Regions from separate parts of the Nocardiopsis rhodophaea genome, predicted to be linked through region 2. Evidence: riboswitches for the same ligand, from Rfam matches in the RefSeq annotation. Region 2 holds a riboswitch; each other region holds the start of a gene.
The links. A riboswitch is a leader RNA that binds a small molecule or an ion and turns the genes downstream of it on or off. The one in region 2 is predicted to bind thiamine pyrophosphate.
Positions count from the first base shown of each region.

Region 1: linked by a shared signal. The riboswitch ahead of ABD259_RS18125 (ECF transporter S component) and the one ahead of thiO (glycine oxidase ThiO) in region 2 are both predicted to bind thiamine pyrophosphate.
Region 3: linked by a shared signal. The riboswitch ahead of thiD (bifunctional hydroxymethylpyrimidine kinase/phosphomethylpyrimidine kinase) and the one ahead of thiO (glycine oxidase ThiO) in region 2 are both predicted to bind thiamine pyrophosphate.

Region 1 covers NZ_BAAAPC010000016.1:100,067-104,886, reverse strand. Annotated here, with positions in the region: gene glgP (alpha-glucan family phosphorylase) at 1-1,806, shown strand, start outside; TPP riboswitch at 1,987-2,094, shown strand; gene ABD259_RS18125 (ECF transporter S component) at 2,249-2,827, shown strand; gene ABD259_RS18120 (ABC transporter ATP-binding protein) at 2,824-4,383, shown strand; gene ABD259_RS18115 (energy-coupling factor transporter transmembrane component T family protein) at 4,380-4,820, shown strand, end outside.
Region 2 covers NZ_BAAAPC010000003.1:154,029-158,848, reverse strand. Annotated here, with positions in the region: gene ABD259_RS04375 (thiazole synthase) at 1-551, opposite strand, end outside; gene thiS (sulfur carrier protein ThiS) at 555-755, opposite strand; gene thiO (glycine oxidase ThiO) at 873-2,024, opposite strand; TPP riboswitch at 2,016-2,127, opposite strand; gene ABD259_RS04360 (Rv2175c family DNA-binding protein) at 2,249-2,608, shown strand; gene thiE (thiamine phosphate synthase) at 2,816-3,466, shown strand; gene ABD259_RS04350 (SDR family oxidoreductase) at 3,556-4,440, opposite strand; gene ABD259_RS04345 (polyprenyl synthetase family protein) at 4,795-4,820, opposite strand, start outside.
Region 3 covers NZ_BAAAPC010000013.1:110,876-115,695, forward strand. Annotated here, with positions in the region: gene rocD (ornithine--oxo-acid transaminase) at 1-108, opposite strand, end outside; gene ABD259_RS15770 (DUF368 domain-containing protein) at 601-1,575, shown strand; TPP riboswitch at 1,622-1,741, shown strand; gene thiD (bifunctional hydroxymethylpyrimidine kinase/phosphomethylpyrimidine kinase) at 1,730-2,563, shown strand; gene ABD259_RS15780 (alanine/glycine:cation symporter family protein) at 2,708-4,126, opposite strand; gene ABD259_RS15785 (DUF6457 domain-containing protein) at 4,351-4,602, opposite strand.

The sequences.
Region 1 (4,820 bases), on a different contig from region 2:
TGCCCCGAGGTCTTCCACATGAACGAGGGACACGCCGGGTTCCTCGGCCTGGAACGCGTCCGCGAGTACATCGACGAGGCCGGACTGACCTTCGACGAGGCGGTCGAGGCCACCCGCGCGGGGACGGTCTTCACCACCCACACGCCGGTCCCCGCCGGGATCGACCGCCTGCCGCGCGACCTCGTCGAGCGGCACTTCACCGCCGATGTCTCCGCGACACCGGGCGTGCCGCTCGACCGCGTCATGGAGCTGGGCGCCGAGGACTACGCGGGCGGCAACCCCGCGGTGTTCAACATGGCCGTGATGGGCATGCGGCTGGCACAGCGCGTCAACGGTGTCAGCCAGCTGCACGGGGCCGTCGCCCGGGACATGTTCCAGGGGCTGTGGTCGGGGTTCGACGCCGCCGAGGTCCCCATCACGTCCATCACCAACGGCGTGCACGCGCGCACGTGGGTGGCGGAGGAGGCCCAGCGGCTGGCGGGGCGCATGGTGCGGGACTCCACCGAGTTCACCCGCTCCGAGGGCTGGCGCAAGATCACCGACGCCGACGAGGCGGACCTGTGGGAGATGCGCCGCACGCTCCGCTGCCGCCTGGTCGCCGACACGCGGGAACGGCTGCGCGCCTCCTGGCGGCAGCGGGGGGCCAGCTCGGCCGAGCTGGGCTGGGTCGACGACGTGCTCGACCCCGACGTGCTGACTATCGGCTTCGCGCGGCGGGTGCCCTCCTACAAGCGGCTCACCCTCATGCTGCGCGACCGCGACCGGCTCAAGTCGATGCTGCTCGACCCGGACCGCCCCGTGCAGATCGTCATCGCGGGCAAGGCCCACCCGGCCGACGAGGGCGGCAAACGCCTCATCCAGGAGATCGTGCGCTTCACCGACGACCCGCGGGTGCGCCACCGCATCGTCTTCCTGCCCGACTACGACATGGATCTGGCGCGTTCGCTGGTGCAGGGTTGCGACGTGTGGCTGAACAACCCGCTGCGTCCGCTGGAGGCCTGCGGCACCTCGGGCATGAAGGCGGCGCTCAACGGCGGGCTCAACCTCTCCATCCGCGACGGCTGGTGGGCGGAGTGGTTCGACGGCTCCAACGGGTGGGCCATCCCCACGGCCGACGGCGTGCGCGACCCCGACCGCCGCGACCAGCTGGAAGCGGCGGCGCTGTACGACCTGATCGAGGGCGAGGTCGCCCCGCTCTTCTACGACCGCGACGAGGAGGGGCTGCCCAACCGCTGGCTGGAGATGGTCAAGCACACCCTCGTGTCGCTGGGCCCCAAGGTGCTGGCCACCCGCATGGTGCAGGAGTACGTCACCCACCTCTACCAGGGGGCGGCCGACTCCTCGCGGCGGTTGCTGCGCGAGGACATGAACGGTGCGCGCGAACTCGCCGAGTGGAAGCGCCGGGTCCGAAAGGCCTGGCCAGGAGTGCGCATCGAACACGTCGAGGTGGTGGGCATGGAAGACCCGCCCCAGGTCGGCGGCGATATGCAGGTGCACACCACCCTCGGCCTGGCCGGACTGACACCCGAGGACATCCAGGTGGAGGTCGCCATCGGCCGGGTCACCGGCGGCGAGCGGCTGGTGGATCCGGTCGTGGCCGAACTGGAGGCCGTCGGCGAGCCCGACGGGAGCGAGGGGCCGCTGGTGCGCTACGCGGGTTCCGTGCCCCTGCAGCGCGCCGGAACGTGCGGCTACACCGTGCGCGTCCTGCCCGCCCACCCCATGCTGGCCGATCCTGCCGAGATGGGCCTGGTCGTGGTCCCGCACCCGCCCGAGAACATGGACGACGGGATCGTGCTGCGGTAGCGGTCACGGCGTCGGCGGCGCCGCGCGTGTCGGGCCGGTCGGTCATCGGTGACCCGACCGGCCCCTTGGGGCTGTCAAGGGGTCCTCGCCGACAACTCCGCGCCCCAGCGGTTGGAGACGACCCACGTTGCCTATCCGCTCGCGGAGTCACCCATAATGGAGTCAACTGCTCGAACGGCAGGGAACCGACAGGGGAGCGCTTCGGCGCTGAGAGTGCGGGACCGTACCGCAGACCCTTACACACCTGATCCGGGTCATGCCGGCGAAGGAAGTCGTAGGATCCGTCGGCCGTGGAGTCGATCGGCGCGTTGACACGTGCCCCGATCCCGGCCCTCTTGGCACTTCGCGCCCTCTCGTGTGCCGACACGGAAGGGACATTCACGTGGGAACCCCATTCACGCCGGGAGAAACCCCCAGAACCACGTCCACCACATCCTCCGGGATTGGAGCATCGGCCACCGGCTTCCGGTGGCGCACCGTCGACATCGTGGTCGCCGCCGTCCTGGGTGTCGCCATCGGCGTCATCTTCTGGTTCTGGGGGATGCTGTGGGAGTCCACCGCCCCCCTCTTCCTCTTCTTCCCGCCCGCCCAGGCGGTGATCTACGGCATGTGGCTGGTGCCCGGCGTGCTCGGCATGCTCATCATCCGGAAGCCGGGTGCCGGTGTGCTCACCTCGGTCGCGGCGGCCACAGTGTCGATGCTGCTCGGCACCCACTGGGGGCTGGTGGTGGTCCTCGCGGGGCTGCTGCAGGGCCTGATGCCCGAGGTGGTCTTCGCGCTCGGCCGCTACCGCTTCTGGGGGATGGGGATCTCCGTGCTCGCCGGTGCCGCCGCCGGTCTGGCGCCGACGGCCATGGACCTGACCCTCTACTACGCCGACTGGCCGTTCGCGTACATGGCCGCCTACGGGGGCATCGTCGTGCTCAGCGCCGCGGTCATCGCCGGGGTCGGCGGCCGCCTGCTGACCACCGCCCTGGCCCGCGCGGGCGCGCTCACGCCCTTCCCCTCGGCACGCGGATGAGCGGGGGCGCCGCCCGGGGTGGTGCCGGGGTGCGGCTCGCCGGGTGGGGGTGGCGGCACGGCGCCCGCGACGCGTGGGCGCTGCGCGGCGTCGACCTGGTGGTCGAGCCGGGCGAGCGGGTCCTGCTCCTCGGCGCCTCCGGGGCGGGCAAGAGCACGCTGCTGCACGCCATCGCCGGACTCACCGGGCCCGACGCCGCCATCACCGGTGAGCAGGAGGGGATACTCCTCGTCGACGGCGAGCCCGCCGACCGCCGCCGGGGCGACATCGGACTGGTCAGCCAGGACCCGGAGACCCAGCTCGTGATGGCGCGGAGCGGCGACGACGTCGCCTTCGGCCTGGAGAACCGCGCCGTGCCCCGCGCGGACATCTGGCCGCGCGTGCGCGCGGCGATGGACCAGGTGGGGTTCCCCTACGACGTGGAGCGGCCGACCTCCGCGCTGTCCGGCGGCGAGAAGCAGCGGCTGGTCATCGCCGGGACCCTGGCGATGAACCCGCGCCTGCTGCTGCTCGACGAGCCCACCGCCAACCTCGACCCGGCCGGGGCGCGGCTCGTGCGCGAGGTCGTGGCGGACCTGGTCGCCACCACCGAGGCCACGCTGGTGCTGGTCGAGCATCGCGTGGCCGACGTGGTCGGACTGGTAGACCGGGTCGTCGTGCTCGAACCGGGCGGCGGCGTCATCGCCGATGGCACCCCGGACACCGTCTTCGCTACCCACGGCGCCCACCTCGCCGAGCGGGGCGTGTGGGTGCCGGGCCATGAACCGCGTCCGGATCTCCGGGCCGCCGACACCCCCGCTCCCGCTTCCTCGCTCATCGAGGCGGTCGATCTGGTGGCCCGCGAACCCGGTGGTCCCGGGCCGCGCACCGGCGTGCCCGCGACGATCCTGGACAGCGTGGACGCGATGGTGACGTCCGCGACGGCCACAGCCCTGACCGGCCCCAACGGGGCGGGCAAGTCCACCCTGCTCATGCTGCTGGCCGGGCTCACCGCGCCGCACGGCGGGGCCGTCGAGCCGCGCGGCGTCTTGGCCGGGGTCGATAGGCGCCCCCTGATCCGCTGGCCCGCGCACCGTCTCGCCCGGCACCTGGGCACGGTCTTCCAGCACGCCGAGGACCAGTTCGTCACGGGCGGCGTCCGCGACGAACTCGCCTTCGCCCCCCGCCGCACGGGACTGGGCGAGCGCGAGGCAGCGGCGTGGGTGGAGGAACTGCTGGCCAGGCTGCGCCTCACCCACCTCGCCGACGTGCACCCCGCCACGCTCTCCGGCGGCGAGAAACGGCGGCTTTCGGTCGCGACGGCCCTCAGCTCGGGCCCGGCCCACGCCCCCGACGTGCTGCTGCTGGACGAGCCGACCTTCGGCCAGGACGCCCGCACCTGGTCCGAGCTGGTGACCCTCCTCGCCGACCTGCGAAGCGAGGGGCGGGCGATCGTCATGGCCACCCACGACACCCTGCTGCTCGACCGGTTCACCGACGTCGAACTGCGCGTGGGCGGGGGCGCCGTCACCAGCGTCGCCTCCGCCCCATCGGCAGCTGGGGAGGCAACCGGATGACCACCCACCCCACGGATCCGCACACCGCGGCCGACACCCGGGAATCCATCCCCGAGGCGTCGCCCACCCCCGAGGGTCGAGCGGCGGCTCCGCGGCTCTCGCGCGTTCCCGGCAAGCCGAAGGCTCGCGCTTCCGGCGCCTCCGCGGCGTCCTCCGCCCGTGAGGCGTGGCTCCGGCGTGCTAACCCGGCCGCGAAGGTGGTGGCGGCGCTGCTGGTGACCGCCGCTCTGGTCCCGACGGTCGACCCGGTCACGCCCGGCGTCGTGCTGGCCGCCGTCGTGGTTCTCCTGCCGTTCGCGGGCATCGCCCGGCGCACCGCCGCCACCCTCGGCGGGCCGCTGCTCCTGGCAGCGCTGTCGGTCGGAGCCGTCAACCTCGTTTTCGGTGAGAGCGGCCCGCTCACCGCCTTCGGCCTGGCCGTGCGCCTGCTGGCCATC
Region 2 (4,820 bases):
CCCTCCAGCCGCCGCGCGAGCACCGGATCGTCGTTGGTGTAGGGCAGCACCACGAACCCGTCGTCGACCAGTCGCTCCGCCGCGTCCAGCAGCTCGACCGGGTCGGGCAGCAGGGTGCGCTCGTCGGCCACGACCTCCAGCTTGATCCAGTTCGTCCCCAGTGCCTCGCGGGCCATACGGGCGGTGCGCAGCGCGTCCATCGCGGTGTAGCAGCCAGCGGTGTTGGGCAGCGGACGGATGCCGTTGCGGCGCAGCACGTCCCACACCGACCCCTCGGCTCCGGCGGCGACCTTGCGCATCGCGACGGTCGTCAGCTCGGTTCCCGAGGCGATCAGCGCCTCCTGGAGAACCTTCAGCGACGGCGCGCCGCCGGTTCCGGCGATGAGGCGGGAACCGAACGTCTCCCCGGCGATGACCAAGGGGTCGTCGGCCGGGGCGGGGAGGTCACCGGGGCGTCTGGGACACGCGGTTCCGGTGGTGCCAGTGGGACCACGGTCGTCCTTCGCGGTCGGGGTGGAGGTACCCGGGGCCATCGGGTGTCCGGACGTCATCGGTCAGCCTCCCTGCACAGCGGTGAGCACGTCCACGCGGTCGTTCTCGGCGACGAACGTCGCCGACCAGGTGGCCTTCGGTACGACCTCGTCATTGACCGCCACGGCGATTCCATCGTGCGCCGCGGTCAGGGAGCGCACGACGTCGGCCACCGTACTGCGTGGGGCCAGATCGCGGGGTTCGCCATTGATGATCACGTTCACGGGTGATCTCCCTCGTGATGTACGACGCCGTTCGACGTCTCCAGCGGAATCTTCTACTCCGGAGTGCCCGCGGGCCCGCGCGGTCGGCGCCTCGCGGGCGAGGGTCAGGAGCGCGTTTCAGGGCCGGCGCGTCGCGGCGAAGCGGCGCGCGTAGTCCGGCAGCTCTCCGGTGGTCAGCGCCTCGGCCATGACGTCGCCGGTGGCGGGGGTGAACAGGACGCCGTGGCGGAAGTGCCCGGCGGCCAGGTGCAGTCCGGGCAGGCGGGTCGGGCCGAGCAGGGGTTCGTTGTCGGGGGCGGCCGGGCGCAGCCCCACGCAGGTCTCGGCGATCTCCAGCTCGCTGATGCCCGGCACCAGCTCGTGGCCGTCGCGCAGCAGCTCCCACACGCCGCCGGCGGTGAGCCGGGTGTCGTCGCCCATCTCCTCCTGCGTCGCACCCAGGACGATCTCCCCGTTAGCGCGCGGCACGAGGTAGACGGGGGAACCCTTGACCAGGCCGCGTACGGTGCGGGAGACGATGGGCGGCTCGCCGGGTGGCATCCGCAGCCGCAGCAGCTGGCCCTTGACCGGACGCAGGGCGGGGACCACGCCCTCCGGAAGCCCGCCGATGTCGGCCGTCCGCACACCGGCGGCCAGCACGACCTGGTCGGCGCCCAGCTCTTCCCCGGTCTCCAGCACGACGCCGCGGGCGCGATCGGCGGACACCAGTACCGAGCTGACCCGGCCGTCCACGACGCGCGCGCCGCGGCCCTCCGCGGCGGCGCGCAGGGCCGCCATCAGAGCGCGCGGGTCCACGGAGTGGTCGTCGGCGACGTGGACGCCGCCGCGTACCGCCGGGGCGAGCATCGGCTCCAGGCGGCGGCACTCGCGTCCGGTGAGCCGCTCGGACTTCAGCCCGAGACGGGTCTGCAGTTCGCCGAGCTCGGTCAGTTTGGCGAGGTCGTCGGTGTCGAACGCGATCTGCAGGGTGCCCGACGCCCGGTACGCCGTGGGCTGCCCGCTCTCGTCCTCCAGTTCGGCGACGAAGGCGGGATAGCGGTCGCGGGACAGGGCGCCGAACCGCATCAGCGGCTCCTCGCCGAACATGGCCTCGGTGGCCGGGGTGAGCATGCCCGCCGCGACGGCCGAGGCGGGAACGGGGCGAGAACGCCCCACGATGGTCGTCCGCAGACCGCGCTGGGCGGCACGCCACGCGGTGACCAGGCCGATCAGGCCGTCACCCACGACGATGACATCAGAGGCGGATTCGGGGTGACTGCGCACAGCCATGCCTCCACTCCCTTCGCCGGTATGACCCGGATCAGGTTCATGCGGTCGGAGGCTCACAGCCTCCCTCTCAGCCGGGTCCCACCCGGCTCCCGCGGGGTATCTCGCGTCTTCACCGCCCATCTTAGGGCGTTTTCCTCCGGTGCGGCCGACGGCGGCGACTACGCCTTGAGCGATACGGGCCGAGAGCTGGTTTGCGCCCGGCGAAACTGTGGGAGATTGGCTGCGTGACACAGAACGACCACGACATCGAAGCCCTCGTCGGCGAATGGATGACCCTGAAGGAAGCCGCTCAGGCGCTGAACGTCAGCCCGAACCGCGTCAAGCAGTTCATCGGCGACCACAAGCTCCTCGGGATCCGGAGGGGCGGTGAGGTCGCGATTCCCGCCGCCTTCATCGCGGGCGGCGACATCGTCAAGGGCCTGCCGGGCACGCTCACCCTGCTCGCTGACGCCGGCTTCACCGACACCGAAGCGCTGAACTGGATGTTCACCCCGGACGACACGCTTCCCGGGGCACCCATCGAGGCGCTGGCCGCTAACCGCGGCACCGAGGTGCGCCGCCGCGCCCAGGCCATGGCGTTCTAGGGCCTGTAACGACGTAGCCGGACGGGTCCCCGGGCCGCCGGCCCGGGACCGGCCCCGACGCGGCACCCGACGCGATCGAAGCCGCTGACCGGCGCGCCCGGACACCCCGGCCGCGCCGGTCGCGGTCGCGCTGCGGAAAAGGAGCGGGGTGTGCGGCGTGCGCGCCCCCCGGACCGGCGCCGGCAGGGGGCGCATTACCCTGGCCGGGTGACTGAGAGCCCGCGCGAACGCCTGTCAACGGCCCGCCTCTACCTGTGCACCGACGCCCGCACCGAGCAGGGCGACCTCGCCGCCTTCCTCGACGCGGCGCTGTCCGGCGGCGTCGACATCGTCCAGCTGCGCGACAAGACCCTGGAAGCCCGCGACGAGCTGGCCGCGCTGGAGGTCATGCGCGAGGCCTGCGAGCGCCACGGCGCGCTGCTCGCCGTCAACGACCGCGCCGACATCGCCCACGCCGCCCGCGCCGATGTCCTCCACCTCGGCCAGAACGACCTCCCGGTGCCCTACGCGCGCGACATTATCGGAGACGGCCCGCTGATCGGCCGCTCCAACAACAACCTGCGGATGGCCACCGCGTCGGCCACCGAAGAGGGCGTCGACTACTTCTGTGTCGGCCCGACCTGGCCCACGCCCACCAAACCCGGCCGCCCCGCTGCGGGCCTGTCGCTCGTCCACGAGATCGCCGCCCTGCGGTCCCAGCGTCCCTGGTTCGCCATCGGCGGCATCGACCTGGCCAACCTCGATGAGGTCCTGGAAGCGGGCGCGACCCGCGTGGTCGTCGTCCGCGCCATCACCCAGGCCGACGACCCGCACGCCGCCGCTGTCGAATTCAAGCGACGGCTGTCCGCGGCCGACTGAGCCATGGGCCGTGCGCACGCGGCCGCCCTTCCCCCTCCGCCCGACGCGCGCCGGGTGGCCGGCCTCTTCAGTCGCCCGTCCGGCCCACCTTAGGCGTAGACGTGGTTCAGGGCGCTGGGGTGGGTGCGCAGAAAGCCTTCGATGGACTGGGCGGGGTGACCGGCCAGCCGGGGGACGGTCGCGGAGACGACATCCATCTCCCCGCTGGCGATCGCGGCGTAGGAGCTGGCCCACCCCTCGATCTCCCACTCGGCGGCGCCCGTGGGGCGGCGCGAGGCCAGGGCTTCCTCCCAGGTCTCGGGGACGTAGCGCACGGTCTTGCCCGTCAGCGCCGTCAGGCGCGCCGCGGTCTCGCCCAGGGTGACCGCCTCGGGGCCGGTGACGTCGTAGGTCGCGCCGTCGTGGGCGGACCCCTCGGTGAGGACGGCGACGGCGACGTCGGCGATGTCGTCCCGGGAGACCCAGGCGACGCGTCCCTGTCCGGCGGGGCCGCGGACGACGCCCGAGTCGTCCGCCCAGTACGGGAGCACATCCAGGTAGAAGCTGGGCCGCAGGAAGGTGTGCGCGACGCCGGTGGAGCGGATGTGGGCCTCGGTGTAGAAGTGGTCCCGGGCGAACGTGAAGGTCGCCGCCGGGGCCGCGGACAGGAAGGACAGGTAGACGATCCTGGTCACACCCGCGGCGACGGCGGCGTCGACCGCGCTGATGTGCTGGTCCACGCGGTCGGCGGACTCGGTCGCCGAGACCAGGAACAGGGTGTCGGCCCCTTTGGCCGCGCGCTCGAAGGCGGGCATGTCCTCGTAGGGTGCCATCGCCGCGCTGGCGCCGGGCAGCTCCGGTGCGCGGTTGAGGTCGCGGACGATGAGTCGCTGGGGAATCCCCCGCCGGGCCAGGCGTGCGGCCACGCGGCCGCCCAGTCCTCCGGTGGCGCCGGTGATGCCGATGGTGTGCGTTATTGCCTGATCGTCACCCATGGCTCCCTATTCTCACCTGATGCCCGTTCCGGCGCACCCGCGGCGCGCCGATCAGAACATCACGCGCGAAGGGCGGTGTCCGCGGATGAGGTGCCGTCCTCACCTCACCCGCGGGCACCGCCCATCGCCGCGATCGTTTTTCGTCCACGTGTGGTGTGCCCGGACGATCGGTGATGTGGCCGCCGGTGCCCTGCCGTGATTGGGCTCGGATCCGACTCAAACAGGCTTTTCCTCCCCCGTCGATCCGTCATGGGGAGGATTCGGCCTCATCCCTCAGGTGGGGAGGGGTCATGTGCGCCGCGGGGCGAGCGAGGGCCCAACGGTGTCGCGGTGGCGGTCCGGCGGGTGCCGGTGTCAGTGTTTGCGGGCCGTGGCGGCGA
Region 3 (4,820 bases), on a different contig from region 2:
GTGCGCCGAGTGTGCCTCGGCCAGTCCGATGTGGTCGCTACTCGAAATGACGGGACCGGTGTGATCCCCACCGGCCGTGTATTCGCCCAGACTGCGGGTGTCGCTCATCCAGGTTTTCCCTTCGATCGCCGTTGATCGGAACAGCAGTGATCGTTATTCGATTTTGAAATACCCGTTCGGTTAACGCACGATGCACCGCCTCAGGCGGACTCCAGCAGGAGAACAGATGGTGCCCCCGATGCACAAGAGGCGGCACGGGCCGCTCCCCACCAGCCCCAGCCGGGGCTCTGAGCATCACGGAATTGTTCCCTCATCACATTCCTCCCCCGTCTCCCCGGCGCCGGGCGCCGCGGACGTCGTGCCGTACCGGGGCGCCCCCTCCGCCTCCCGGGTTCCCGACGCGTTGACGCCACTACTACCCATACGATGCCGGTACACACGGGACACGGTTCGAACGGCATGTCCGAAACCTCGGCGCACAGCGCCGGACCCGCGCGTCGGTCGCCCCTAGACTGGGGGCGCGCCGGCCGTGGTGGCGGCCGCACGCAGCTCACGTGCTCCCGTACTTCCTCCCGCACCCATTCAGACGAAACGCGAGACATGGCGAAGTCAGTCGGTACTCACCTCTTCAACGCGTTCCGCGGCGCCCTCATCGGGACCGCGGAGGTGGTCCCCGGCGTCAGTGGCGGCACCGTCGCACTGATCGTGGGCATCTACGAAACCCTCATCACGTCCGCCGGCCACGCGGTGAACGGAATCCGGCTGGCAGCCAGCGACCTGCCGCGGGGCCGCGGCGGTGCCCGCGCCGCCGAGGAGTTCCGCAAGGCCGACTGGGGCGCCATCATCGCGGTGCTGATCGGCATGGCCTTGGCGGCGATCGTCGCCGCCAAGTTCCTGGCTCCGCTGGTGGAGCACGAGCAGCAGTTCGCCTACGCACTCTTCTTCGGCCTGATCCTGGCCTCGCTGTGGGTGCCCTACAGCGGCTCGGGACGCACGTGGAAGCCGGGACACTACCTGCTGGCACTGGCCGTCGCGGCGGTGACCTTCTTCGCCACCGGCCTTCCCCCGGCCCACATCGACCCCAGCTTCCCCATCGTCGTCGGCGCGGCCGCCATCGCCGTCTGCGCCCTGGTCCTGCCCGGTGTCTCCGGCTCGTTCATCCTGCTGACGTTCGGCCTGTACACGGCCACGATGGACGCGCTGAACGGCCGCGACTTCGGCTACATCGGAACGTTCGCGCTGGGCGCGGTCATCGGCCTGGCGTTCTTCGTGAAGCTGCTGCAGTGGCTCATGGAGAACTACCACCACATCACGCTGGTGGTCCTGACCGGCCTGATGGCCGGTTCGCTGCGCGCGCTGTGGCCGTGGCAGGACGAGAACCGCACCCTGCACGCGCCGGAGGGCGATATCCCGGTCACCGTCGCGCTCGCCGTCCTGGGCTTCGTGATCGTCGTCGCGGTCCTGCTGTTCGAACGGAGTGTCCAGGCCCGGCGGCAGGCCACCGGGGACGGGACCGCGGAGCCCCGCGGCCGCCACCGCTCAGCCGCCCCGGTCGACTCGACCGACCGCGGCTGACGGGCACCCCACAACTCCATCACGACGTCCAGCACGCCATCACGTCCATCACGGCGCGGGGTGCCGGGCGGAGGTCACCCGCTGGTGGCCCGCCGTCCCGGCTGAGAGCACACCCGTCGAACCTGATCTAGCTCGTACTAGCGAAGGAACGCCAATGCGCGGCTACAACCTCTTGTCCATCGCCGGCAGCGACCCCAGCGGGGGCGCCGGTATCCAGGCCGACCTGAAGACCTTCTCCGCGCTCGGCGGCTATGGGATGACGGTCATCACCGCCCTGACCGCCCAGTCGACGAGCGGCGTCACCGGTGTGCGCGCCGTCCCCGCGGAGTTCGTCTCGGCCCAGCTCGACACGCTGCTCACCGACGCTCGGGTGGACGCGGTGAAGATCGGGATGCTGTCCGACACGGCCGTCATCGGTGCGGTCGCCGCGGCCATCGACCACTACGCTCTGCGCAACGTGGTGCTCGACCCGGTGATGGTCGCCAAGAGCGGCGACCGGCTGCTAGCGCCCGAGGCCGTGGCGGCGGTTCGCGGCGAGCTGCTCCCGCGCGCCGACCTCATCACGCCCAACCTGCCCGAGGCCGCCGAGCTCCTCGGTGAGGACGAGGCCGACAGCCTCGACGCGATGGGCGCCCAAGCCGAGCGCCTCCTCCGGCGCGGCGCCCGCCGCGTCCTGCTCAAGGGCGGCCACCTGGGCGGCGCGGAGCGCGACCGCAGCACCGACCTCCTGGTCGAACCGGACCGGCCGCCGCGGACCTTCACCGCCGAACGCGTCCACACGCGCAACACCCACGGCACGGGCTGCACTCTCTCCTCGGCCATCGCCGCCCTGCTCCCCCAGCGCGACGATGTCCCCGCGGCCGTGCGGGACGCCAAGGAGTACCTCACCGAGGCCCTGCGCCGCGCCGACGACCTCGACGCGGGCCGCGGCAAGGGCCCGGTCCACCACTTCCACGCGTGGTGGGGGGCTGTCGCGGCCGACCACTGAGGCTTTCCCCACCTGCACCGCTCTCGCCCGTTTCCCCGTTGATCTCGGCGATATCGACCGAATATCGGCGATTATTCGGTCGATATCGCCGAGATCAACGAAGGCCCCGCCCCGCGTGGTCTGCGGGACGGGGCCTGGACAGGATCACTGCTGGCGCACGTCGGGGACCTTGATGTCCGGGTTCTTCCAGTCGGGGTTGCTGAAGTACTTCTGCGTCTCCTGGACGATGACCGGGGAGAGCAGCAGCAGGCCGATCAGGTTGGGCAGCGCCATCAGACCGTTGGCGATGTCGCTGGCCACCCAGATGAGGTCCAGGGAGGCGACGGCGCCGACGTAGATCATGGCGACGAACACCACGCGGTAGACGGGCACGCCCTTGTGGCCGACGAGGAAGTCGATGCAGCGCTCGCCGTAGTAGGACCAGCCGAGGATGGTGGTGAAGGCGAACACCGCGACGGCGATGGCCACGATGTAGCCGCCCATGGTGCCCAGGGCTGGCGTGATGGCCGACAGGCCGCTCTGCAGCGCCTCCGAGGTCATCTGGGCGCCGTCGCCGGTTCCGTCCTCCTCCCAGACGCCGGTGACGATGATGACCAGGCAGGTCATCGTGACGACGATGAGGGTGTCGATGAACGTCTGGGTCATCGACACCATCGCCTGGCGCACCGGCTGGTCGGTCTTGGCCGCGGCGGCCGCGATGGCGCCCGTGCCCAGACCCGACTCGTTGGAGAAGATGCCGCGCGCCACACCGGCCTGGATCACGACGAACACGGAGGCCGCGCCGCCGCCGGCGGCGGCCTGCCCGGTGAAGGCGTCGGTCACGACGAGCGCCAGCGCCGCGGGGATGTCGCCGACGTGCACGACCAGCACGGTCAGGGCGATGCCGATGTAGAGCACGATCATGATCGGCACGATCCCGGCGGCCACGCGGCCGATGCTCTTGATACCGCCGAGGATGACCGCGCCCGCGATGATCACCATCGCGATACCGGCCACCCAGGTCGGGACGCCCCACACGTTGTTGAGCTGCTGCGAGACGGTGTTGGCCTGGGTGCCGTTGCCGATGCCGAAGGCCGCGATGGCGCCGAACACGGCGAACAGGACGCCCAGCGTCAGGCCCAGCCCGCCGGGAAGACCGCGGCGGAGGTAGAACATGGGGCCGCCGCTCTGCTTGCCCACGCTGTCCTCCTGCCGGTACTTCACGCCCAGCAGCGCCTCGCTGTACTTGGTCGCCATGCCGACGAGGCCGGTCATCCACATCCAGAACAGGGCGCCGGGGCCGCCCATGCCGATCGCCAGCGCGGCGCCCGCGATGTTGCCGACACCCACCGTGGCGGCCAGCGCCGTGCTCAGCGCCTGGTAGTGCGAGATGTCGCCCTGGACGCCCTCGGCCTCCTTGCGGCGGACCAGCGCTAGCCAGAGGGCGTGGAAGAGCTTGTGGAACTGCAGCAGCCGCAGTCGGATCGTCAGGAACAACCCAGTGAGCAGCAGCAACGGAATGAGGACGTACTCACTCCAGATAATGCCGGAGAGGGTGCCCAGCATGTCCGTGAGTTGATCCATGGACGAACTCCCTATGTGTTCGAGCGAGGGGGTAAGGATCCGCCGCCCTCCGCCCCGGTGGGGACGGGGTGGCGACGACGGCACGACGCACCGCCGCGATCAACGTGATGCAGCGCACTGCCACATTTACATGGTTTTTTGACCGGTTTCGTCACGTATGCGTCACGTTTCTTCCACGGAGTGATCGCTTGTGCGTTCGGTGACAGGCACATGACCAGCGGAAATCACGGCGATTCGGGCGATTCCGGAGCGTGGGAGAGCGCGAGGCGGCTGAGCGCGGCCGCCGCCTCCACGGGGTCGGCTCCTCGGCCGACGGCGACACCGAGCAGGTAGGTGGTCAGCGGCGCCGCGGGGCGGGCGACCGAGTGCGCGGCATCCCGGGCGAGGTCCAGGATCCGATCGACGTCGCCCTTGCCGATCTCCTCTCCCAGCTCCAGCTCGGCACTGACGAGCTCTGCCCATTCGACGAGGGTCATGCGGCGCTCCTGAATCCGTGGACGCGTGATTGGCGACAGCTCGCGATCCTACGGCCATCAGTGCCCCAACACCTCCACTCACGCGACATCGGCCGGAAGCAGGGCGGCCCGCGCTTCGCATAGCCGGAGGAAGATCGTCAATCGGACGACCACCGCAGGTCCGGAGAGGTTCACACGGGGTACCTAGCGTGCCGGGGAGGAGCCCACCGCCGTTGGGA